DNA from 3 places in the Mesorhizobium sp. M7A.F.Ca.ET.027.02.1.1 genome. Region 1 is predicted to be linked to each of the others. Evidence: riboswitches for the same ligand, from Rfam matches in the RefSeq annotation. Region 1 holds a riboswitch; each other region holds the start of a gene.

Region 1 (3,266 bases):
GACATCGTCGGCGGCGATACCCGCATCGCGTTGCTGGCGGGCCTCAACGCCTATGACAAGCCGTCGATCTTCACAGACCTCGACATGCGGCTCGCCCCCTGGATCACCAGCCAGCGGCTGCGCGATCACGGCATGCTTCTGGTCTGGCCCGGGAGCGGCGTGCCACCTCGGCTGCTGGCGTGGCTGGGAAACATCCCGGTCAAGACCGTTCTTTTCGACTGGTCGCTCAGGGCACCACCGGTGGCGATCAGCTTTGCCGCCATTCCGCCTGGCATGAAGCTACTGGGTTTGATCGACAGCCTCGCCCAACCGAGCAATTGAGGTAGATCCACCGCGTCCGCTGGACGAAGCAGGTGACAATGCCCATTTATGGCGAGACCACTTGCTTTCACGCAATTCCAGACGGAAAACCGCCACACACTTTTCCCGGAATTGCTTTTGAGGAGACGTGACATGGCGACTTCGACCGAACGTGCAGTCCTTGCCGGCGGCTGTTTCTGGGGCATGCAGGATTTGATACGGCGCTATCCCGGCGTCATCTCCACCCGTGTCGGCTACAGCGGCGGCGACGTGCCCAACGCCACCTACCGCAACCACGGCACCCACGCCGAAGCCATCGAGATCAATTTCGATCCGGCCATCATAAGCTATCGCACGCTGCTGGAACGCTTTTTCCAGATCCACGATCCGACGACCCGCAACCGCCAGGGCAACGATGTCGGGACGAGTTATCGCTCGGCGATCTATTACACCAGCGACGAACAGAAGCGCGTCGCCGAGGACACCATCGCCGATGTCGATGCCTCGGGCCTGTGGCCGGGCAAGGTCATCACCGAAGTCGCACCCGTTGGTCCGTTCTGGGAAGCCGAGCCCGAGCATCAGGACTATCTGGAGAAATATCCCAACGGATACACCTGCCACTTCGTCAGGCCAGGCTGGAAGCTGCCGGTTCGCGAGACGGCGGTTTCGTAGAGTTCAAGGTTGTACCAAGCCCCGATCCCCGCGTCGTGGTAGAACAAAGCCGCGGAGGTTGTGCTCCGCGGCTTTGGTTCGATCGCGTGCAGATTACTTGCCGCAATTGTTGTCGTTGACTGTCGGCGAGGTGGTGCCCGGGGAGGTGCCGTTGGCATCTGCCTGCGCCCCCTGCGGACTTGCCGGGCAATTCTGATCCGCGTTTGAATTCATATCTCCTACCGTGCCAGTCGTGCTGTTGGTCGTGCCCGGGTCGACAGTGTCCGGCTCGACCGTATTCGGTGAAGCCGGCGTGTTCGGCTCAACCGTCACCGATTTGCCGCTGCCGCTTCCATTTGCGTTGTTGCTGCCGGCGCTTTGCGCCATGGCTGACGCGGCCAGACCAATGGTGAGAACCGAAGCTGCGAGGATTTTCATGAACATGGTTTGTCTCCATTTCTGTGAAGTCGTCGCTTGTTTTCTACGAAAGTGATCGCGTTGCGACTGTGGGGACAACCGGTCGCAGCGGCGAAGGTTCCCGACAAAATTCCGCACAGGCGCACCGTGACTGGCGCAATGCTTTTGGCGCAGTGCTCTGAAAAAACGGCTTTCCCTTGAACTCGAATGATGCTTTAAGGCGCACATCCACAGGGGTGCTCCGTACGGTCGGGGCTGAGACGGGGGCGGCAAGCCCACAGACCCTAGAAGCTGATCTGGGTAATACCAGCGGAGCGAGGCGGGCGATGTTTTCAGGCGCACAGATTTCCCTATACCCCATGACCGACGATTTCGTCGGTGTCATTCTTGGCGCGCTCGGTGCGCTCGATCCCTGGCGCGACAAGCTCAGGATCGAGACCGACGACATCTCGACCTTGCTGGTCGGGCCGCCCGAAGTGCTGTTTCCCGCCATGCGCGACCTCTTCGTGGCGGCGGCACGCAGCGGCAAACATTGCGTGTTGTCGGCCACCATCTCGCGCGGGTGCCCTGGCGAGCCGGATGATCCGATCTGCCGCTCCGATGCACTTGGCGGGCCTGTTGGGCCACTCGGCCCGCGCAAGGATGCGGCCATCGCGGCGGTGCGCAATGCTGCTGCCACCGGCCAGCCGGCGGCGGCGCAGTTCTCGCTCTATGTGATGGGCACCGACGACCACATGGACGAGATCTACGGCTGCATCGATTTTCTCAAGCAGTCCGGCGTCTATGAGCGTTCCAAGCATTTCTGCACGAAACTGCGCGGTGATGCCGGTGCGATCTTTTCGGCGCTGGACGAGGCCTTCTGCCGCTTCGGACCAGGCGCCGGCCACGTAACCCTCGACGTCACGGTCTCGGCCAACAGCCCGTCGGCTGTCTGAGCCAGCCGCGCTTTCGCGCTGCCGTCAAAGGTTATCTCCCGTGGCCACATCATCAGTCGCTTCGCGCCCGATCGCGAGCCTTCTTGTCAAGGCAATGCCGGCCATGATCTCGGTCGGTTTGCTCCTGCTGGCGTGGGAGCTTTATGCCACCTATTCCGGCATCAGGCCGACGACACTGCCGGCGCCGTCGCGCGTTTTCGAGCAAGCGCTGCTCAATCGCCAGGCGCTGGCCGACAACGCCATTCCGACCATCGGCGCCACGCTGCTCGGCTTTGCCTGTTCGCTCAGCGCTGCCTTCGTGCTGTCAATGCTGGTCGACTTCTTCCAGCCGCTGCGGCGTGCGATGTTTCCTGTCTTAATCGTCAGCCAGACCTTGCCGCTGGTGGCGATCGCGCCGCTGGTGGTGCTCTGGTTCGGCTTCGGGCTGGCGCCCAAGATCATGCTGGTGGCGCTGGTTACCTTCTTTCCGATGCTGGTTGCGTTGGTCGAGGGTTATGAGTCGACCGAGGCCGAGATCGGGCAAATGCTGCGCGCCATGGGGGCAGGGCGCTGGCGCATCTTCGTGCTGGCACGGCTGCCTTCGGCGCTGCCCTATTTCTTCGCTGGTTTGAGGATCTCCATCACCTACGCCGTGGTCGGCGCGATCTTCGCCGAATATGCGGGGGCCGCGAAGGGGCTGGGCATCTACATGCTCAACGCCAAGAACAATTTCCGTCCTGACCTGGTTCTTGCCGCCGTCGGAGTGAGTGCCGCGCTGACACTTGTCCTGTTCGGGTCGACTGTACTGCTGCAGCGCCTCGCGATGCCCTGGGAGCGGGCCGGCAAGGAAACCGCCGGGAAGGGGGCCTGGCGATGAACCGGCTCGAGCTGCGGCATGTGCGCAAGGCGTTCGGTGGGCTCGACGTGCTGGCCGATATTTCGCTTAGCGTCGGCGCTGGTGAATTCGTCTCGATCCTTGGACCC
Region 2 (3,266 bases), on a different contig from region 1:
GGGATATGTCTTTGGCGATGCTGATTTGACGCCGGCGCAACGGAGGTCCGTCGAGCCACAGCTGCGCAGGATTGCTGAGATCTACGGCGAACGCGATCATCTCATGGACGAGATAGCTGTATATCTGCGGTCGATCGGACGCCATGTCGAGGTTGAGCCGAAGACAGGTGTTTCCTGATGGCCGCGATCGATCGCGTTCCGTAGTCGCCATTTCTATTGGGTAACGAGCAGCCGTCTTCCAACCTCTGAAACAAAAAAGAGGTGACCCCCAAAGGCCGCTCTCGAGACCGCAAGTCTGAGCCGCTAACGCATTGCGATAACCAGGCTGTCCGAACTGGGCGTCGATGCCTTCCTCGACCAGGTCGCGGTAGGCGGCGATCTCATCTACCGCATGCATAGCCAAGCCAGAGAAGTTTTCGGCAGCGGAATTCTCGGTCGCTTCCCCTTTTATGACTAGAGGGTGCGGCCGATCCGGCCGCGACGATCTCGCAGGGATTGCCATATACGGCAACACGAACACCGGCGGATCAATACTCGGATAATGGCGGCCGGCTATGTAGCGATCGATCGCGCACCAACATATCAATGCAATAGCTTAGTTGCTTTCAAAGGCGGGTCTCTACGAACTGCAAGCAAGCTAAACGATTGCGTCAACTCTTCCTCGCAGAGCGAAAACTCCGCGCCCACGCGATTTCTCTGCTGGAACAGCGGCACATCCTCAGCGCCAGGACACGGCCGCCGCCGTCGGGTTTTACGAAGCCGGTGATTGCATAAGTTGCCCGCAAGATATCATTGGTATCGGGAACGCCGCCGATGCCGCATCCTGAATAGAGCGGCCGCTTGCACCTGCCAGCCCGACGACCAGATCATATCTGCAACTCCATCTACCTGGACGTGGTGCAAATCACCTCGCTGAAGCCGCAAATCGTCGCCTTCGACCAGGATAACCACATCCGTGACCGCCTGAGCTACTCGGTCGATCTCGACGCACATGGCCGATACAGTTTTTCCATCCTTCACGAAGCGAATGAGACTTTGGCCATTCCAGCCCTGGTCTACGGGGCGTGACTTGTCCCCGATGCATGCGCGAGCTCTCCGCTCGGCCGGCCGCCGGACGTCGCCACCGGCCGAAGGCGCCCGAAGGCGCCCGAAGGCGCTTGACAAAGCAGCACCGGCCCATTCAACTTGAGGCATTCACCAGGGGAGTCCCGGTAAGGGGCTGAGATACTGCTGGCTTTCGCGGCGCAGTGACCCGTTGAACCTGATCCAGTTCATACTGGCGTAGGGACGGTGCAAGCGCTTTGCGGGAGTTTACGCCCGAGGTCCTGCTGCAGCAGGTCTACAGAAGCGTCTTTTCATCCTTCCGGCACAGAACTGGGTCTCCAATGCATGAGCAAAGGAGCCTCACGATGAATGCCCTCACCCCCGCCGTGTCGACGGGACCACTGCCCGCCTCGCGGAAAATCCACAAGCCCGGCGTCCTCTACCCGCAGATCAGGGTGCCGATGCGCGAGATTTCCGTCCATCCGACGGCCGGCGAACCGCCCGTCACCGTCTACGATCCGTCCGGCCCCTACACCGATCCATCAGTCCAAACCAGCATCGAAAAAGGCCTTGCCCGGCTTCGCCACGAATGGGTCACGGCGCGTTGCGATGTCGAAGCCTATGACGGCCGCCACGTCCGGCCGGAAGACAATGGATTCGCCACCGGCGAGCGCCTGACACCGGAATTTCCGATACGCAATCGGCCGCTCAAGGCCAAGCAGGGCAAGGCGGTGACCCAACTTGCCTATGCGCGCGCCGGCATCATCACGCCAGAAATGGAGTTCGTAGCCATCCGCGAGAATCTCGGCCGCGAGGTGATGCGCGGCAAGCTGCAACGCGACGGCGAAGCCTTCGGCGCGGCGATCCCAGATTTCGTCACACCCGAATTCGTGCGCGACGAGGTGGCGCGCGGACGCGCAATCATTCCCGCCAACATCAATCATCCCGAGAGCGAACCGATGATCATCGGGCGAAATTTCCTGGTGAAGATCAACGCCAACATCGGTAACTCGGCTGTCACATCGTCGATGGCCGAAGAGGTCGAAAAGATGGTGTGGGCGATCCGCTGGGGCGCCGATACGGTGATGGACCTGTCGACCGGCCGCAACATCCACAACATCCGCGACTGGATCGTGCGCAATGCACCGGTGCCGATCGGCACGGTGCCGCTCTATCAGGCGCTCGAAAAGGTCGGCGGCATCGCCGAGGACCTCAACTGGGAGGTCTATCGCGACACGCTGATCGAGCAGGCCGAGCAAGGCGTCGACTATTTCACCATCCACGCCGGCGTGCGGCTGCACTACATACCGCTGACCGTCGACCGGGTCACGGGCATCGTCTCGCGCGGCGGCTCGATCATGGCCAAATGGTGCCTGCACCATCACCGGGAGAGCTTCCTCTACGAGCATTTCGAGGAGATCTGCGACATCGCCAGAGCCTATGACGTTTCCTTCTCGCTCGGCGACGGCCTTCGTCCCGGTTCAATCGCCGATGCGAACGACGCGGCGCAATTCGCCGAACTGGAAACACTTGGAGAACTCACCAAGATTGCCTGGGCAAAGGACTGCCAGGTGATGATCGAAGGCCCGGGCCATGTCCCCATGCACAAGATCAGGCAGAACATGGACAAGCAGCTCGCAGTGTGCGGTGAGGCGCCGTTCTACACGTTGGGGCCGCTGACGACCGACATCGCGCCGGGCTATGACCACATCACCTCAGGGATAGGTGCCGCCATGATAGGCTGGTTCGGCACCGCAATGCTTTGCTACGTCACGCCGAAAGAGCATCTCGGCCTTCCCGACCGCAACGACGTCAAGATTGGGGTGATCACTTACAAGATAGCCGCCCATGCAGCCGATCTGGCGAAGGGCCATCCGGCAGCGAAAACCAGGGATGATGCCCTTTCGCGCGCGCGCTTCGAGTTCCGCTGGGAGGACCAGTTCAACCTGTCGCTCGACCCCGAAACCGCACGGTCCTTCCACGACCAGACCTTGCCCAAGGAGGCGCACAAGCTGGCACATTTCTGTTCGATGTGCGGGCCGAAATTCTGCTCCATGCGCATTTCCCACGACATCCGTGCCGAGGCTCAGAAGGAAGGCATGGCGGCAATGGCGGCAAAATACCGGGAGGGCGGCGATCTCTACATGCCGGCGGACGAGACTGGCGTACCGGTCGTGCCGGAGGCTCCCAAACCATCATGAGGGTGCTCGTCAAAGGGGCCG
Region 3 (3,266 bases), on a different contig from region 1:
TGCAGCGCCTCGAGGAACAGCCGCGTCGCCAGCGGCAGGTTGAAGAAGACATGGGCGACGAGGATGCCGGACAGGCCATAGATACCCGGCCAGCTTCCGCCGCCGATCAAGGCAAGCACGCCGGCGAAATAGCCGGCACGGCCATAAAGCGCCAGAATGCCGAGCGCTGCGACAATAGCCGGCAGCGCCAACGGCACGGCGAAGATCTGCAGGATGAAGGCGCGGCCGAAGAAACGTGGATGTCGCGACAGAGCGCGCGCCACGAACAGCGCCGGGATGGCCGAAAGCAGCGTCGAGAGCGCCGCTTGCCAGAGCGTGAAGCGAATGACGCGAAGCAGATAGGGATCGAAGGCTGCCCAGGCGCCCGAGAAATCATGGGCGCCCTCGAAAAGCAGGCCGGCAAACGCGCCGCCGATCAGCAGCGCGATCGCGGCAAGCGCGACAATGCCGGCGCTGACGCGGGGATCAGAGGCTGCGCGTCGCACGCCGGACCACCAATCTCCGGATCGCGGCACTTACAAAGGATTGCGTTCCTTCGCGCCCCCCTCTGTCCTGCCGGACATCTCCCCCACAAGGGGGGAGATTGGCAATTTCGACGCCTCGCTCACTCCAGCAGCATTGGCGATTGGCGAAATCGCCGATGGCAGCCAATCTCCCCCCAAGCGGGGGAGATGTCCGGCAGGACAGAGGGGGGCGCCGTAGAGCACTCATCTTCGATAGCAAACTTATTTGCTCATCACCGCAAGCCATTCATCGACCCAGGCCTTGCGATTGGCAGCGACCTCTTGCGGGCTGAACAGCAAGGTCTTGGTCGGCTTGACCAGTTTGTCAAAGGCCGGATTGAGCGGCTTGTCGGTCTTGCCGGCCGGGAACATCCAGTTGGTCTCGGGAATGGCATCCTGGAATTTAGGCCCGGTCATGAAGGCCATAAACTTGGCCGCCAGCGGATTCTTGGCTCCCGTCGTGGTGATACCCGCCACCTCGATCTGCAGATACTCGCCCTCCTCGAAGGAGGCCGCCTGGTAGCGCCCGGTGTTCTCGGCGATCATGTGATAGGCCGGCGACGTCGTGTAGGACAGCACCATCGGCGCCTCGCCCTTGGTGAACAGCCCATAGGCCTCGCTCCAGCCCGGCGTCACGGTCAGCACCTTCGGCTTGAGCTTGGCCCAGGCCTCCGGCGCCTTGTCGCCATAAACCGACTTGACCCACAGAAGCAGGCCGAGGCCCGGCGTCGAGGTGCGTGGATCCTGGATGACGATCTTGTCGTCGGCACTGCCTTCGACCAGCTCTTTCAGGCTTTTCGGCGGGTTCTTCAGCTTCTCGGTGTCGTAGACGACAGCGAAATAGCCGTAATCAAAGGGGACAAAAGTATCGTCGCTCCAGCCACCCGGCACGTTGACACCAGTTACGCCGCCATGCGGCGCGAACAAGCCTGACGCCTTGGCATCGGCGGTGAGATTGGTGTCGAGGCCAAGCACGATATCGGCCTTGGTCGATGCGCCTTCCAATCTGACGCGGTTGAGCAACGCGACGCCGTCGGCGACCGAGACGAACTCGACATCGCAGCTGCATTCGGCCTCGAATTCCTTCTTCACCACGGGACCCGGACCCCAATCGGCGGTGAAACTCTCATAGGTGTAGACGGTGAGCTTGTCCTTGGCCAAGGCCGGTCCGGACAAGGCCACGACCGTTGCTGAAACAAGAGCGTATAAAAGCGTGCGCATCGGCGCCTCCTTCGTTCGAATTGAAAGGAATTGAGGCGTCGGACTGTCCGAAACGTCTAATCCCTCCGCCGGTACAAACCGGATCAGGTTCAGCGGGTTGGCGAGACTGCCTCTCAGCCGGTCCGCGAAGATCGCGTCCGGCACCCCGTTAGAGCGTTTCGACACATAGGCCGGGCCGATCCGCCACGCAAGTGGGAGTTTGCCGCCTTCCGTTTCCCGTGCCGGGCTGGTAAGGGCCACACGATATGAGCACATTCACCATCCTGCTTGGCGGCGATCTCATCCGCACGCCACGGCTCGACCGCCAGGCCGAAGGCTCCCGCGTCATCGCCGCCGACGCCGGCATAGGCCATGCGCAGTTGCTGGGCCTCGTGCCGGAGCTGTGGGTGGGTGATTTCGATTCCGTGCCGGCAAACCTGCCGGACGATCTCGCTTCCGTGCCGCGCCGGACCTTCCCGGCGGAAAAGGACCAGACCGATGGCGAACTTGCCATCGCCGCAGCACTCGAGCGCGGCGCGACCCGGCTGGTGCTCGCCGGTGCTTTCGGCGGCAAGCGCGCCGACCACGCTTTCCTGCATCTGGCGCTTGCCTTGCGGCTGGCCGAAGCAGGGACCGATGTGCTCCTGACCAGCGGCGCCCAGGAAGGCATTCCCCTGCTGCGCGGAACGGCCGGCTTCGACTATGCCGATGGCACGCTGTTTTCGGTGCTCGGCTTTTCCGAGCTTGCCGGGTTGACCGTCACCGGCGCCAAATGGCCGCTGAACCACGTCAAGGTGGCCTTCGGTTCGTCGCTGACCATTTCCAACGAGGTCAAGGGCCGCCTCGAAATCGCGCTCGGCCATGGCCGCGCGATGCTGCTCGCTCATCCCTATCCCTTACCTGAAAGCTGACATGGCCCCGCCCCTTCTCAACCTCGACGGGATAAAACTGACCTTCGGCGGCACGCCGCTGCTCGATGGCGCCGCCTTGACGGCTTCGGCCGGCGACAAGATCGCACTGGTCGGCCGCAACGGGTCGGGCAAGTCGACCCTGCTGAAGATCGCCGCCGGCCTGATCGAGCCGCAGGACGGTGAGGTGTTCCGCCAGCCTTCGGCAACTGTCCGCTATTTGCCGCAGATGCCCGACATGGAGGGCTTTGCCACTGTCCGCGCCTATGTCGAGGCCGGGCTTGGCCCTGCCGACGATCCCTACCGCGCCAGCTATCTGATGGAGCATCTCGGACTGTCGGGTGAGGAACGTCCGAACGACCTGTCGGGCGGCGAGGCGAGGCGTGCTGCCCTTGCCCGCGTCATGGCGCCGGAGCCAGACATCCTGCTGCTCGATGAGCCGACCAACCATCTCGACCTCTCGGTCATCGAATGGCTGGAAGAAGAACTCATCCGCACCTCCTCGGCACTGATCGTCATCTCGCACGACCGCCGCTTTCTCGAACGTGTGTCGCGCGCCACCATCTGGCTCGATCGCGGCCAGACCCGCAGGCTGGACAAGGGCTTTGGCCATTTCGAGGAATGGCGCGACCTGGTCCTGGAGGAAGAAGAGCGC

What was found. A riboswitch is a leader RNA that binds a small molecule or an ion and turns the genes downstream of it on or off. The one in region 1 is predicted to bind thiamine pyrophosphate.
Region 2: another riboswitch for thiamine pyrophosphate. It lies ahead of thiC (phosphomethylpyrimidine synthase ThiC); the one in region 1 lies ahead of EN749_RS08870 (YkoF family thiamine/hydroxymethylpyrimidine-binding protein).
Region 3: another riboswitch for thiamine pyrophosphate. It lies ahead of thiB (thiamine ABC transporter substrate binding subunit); the one in region 1 lies ahead of EN749_RS08870 (YkoF family thiamine/hydroxymethylpyrimidine-binding protein).

What each region holds. Positions count from the first base shown of each region.
Region 1 is NZ_RZOL01000052.1:2,965-6,230, forward strand. It holds gene EN749_RS08855 (glycosyltransferase family 39 protein) at 1-321, shown strand, start outside; gene msrA (peptide-methionine (S)-S-oxide reductase MsrA) at 454-972, shown strand; gene EN749_RS08865 (hypothetical protein) at 1,066-1,395, opposite strand; TPP riboswitch at 1,591-1,704, shown strand; gene EN749_RS08870 (YkoF family thiamine/hydroxymethylpyrimidine-binding protein) at 1,695-2,303, shown strand; gene EN749_RS08875 (ABC transporter permease) at 2,398-3,159, shown strand; gene EN749_RS08880 (ABC transporter ATP-binding protein) at 3,156-3,266, shown strand, end outside.
Region 2 is NZ_RZOL01000011.1:18,733-21,998, forward strand. It holds gene EN749_RS39540 (hypothetical protein) at 1-178, shown strand, start outside; gene EN749_RS02815 (hypothetical protein) at 841-1,068, shown strand; TPP riboswitch at 1,190-1,306, shown strand; gene thiC (phosphomethylpyrimidine synthase ThiC) at 1,410-3,245, shown strand; gene thiO (glycine oxidase ThiO) at 3,242-3,266, shown strand, end outside.
Region 3 is NZ_RZOL01000047.1:15,108-18,373, reverse strand. It holds gene thiP (thiamine/thiamine pyrophosphate ABC transporter permease) at 1-485, opposite strand, end outside; partial or broken gene EN749_RS38650 (precorrin-3B synthase) at 538-698, shown strand; gene thiB (thiamine ABC transporter substrate binding subunit) at 726-1,724, opposite strand; TPP riboswitch at 1,768-1,882, opposite strand; gene EN749_RS08265 (thiamine diphosphokinase) at 1,970-2,614, shown strand; gene EN749_RS08260 (ABC-F family ATP-binding cassette domain-containing protein) at 2,616-3,266, shown strand, end outside.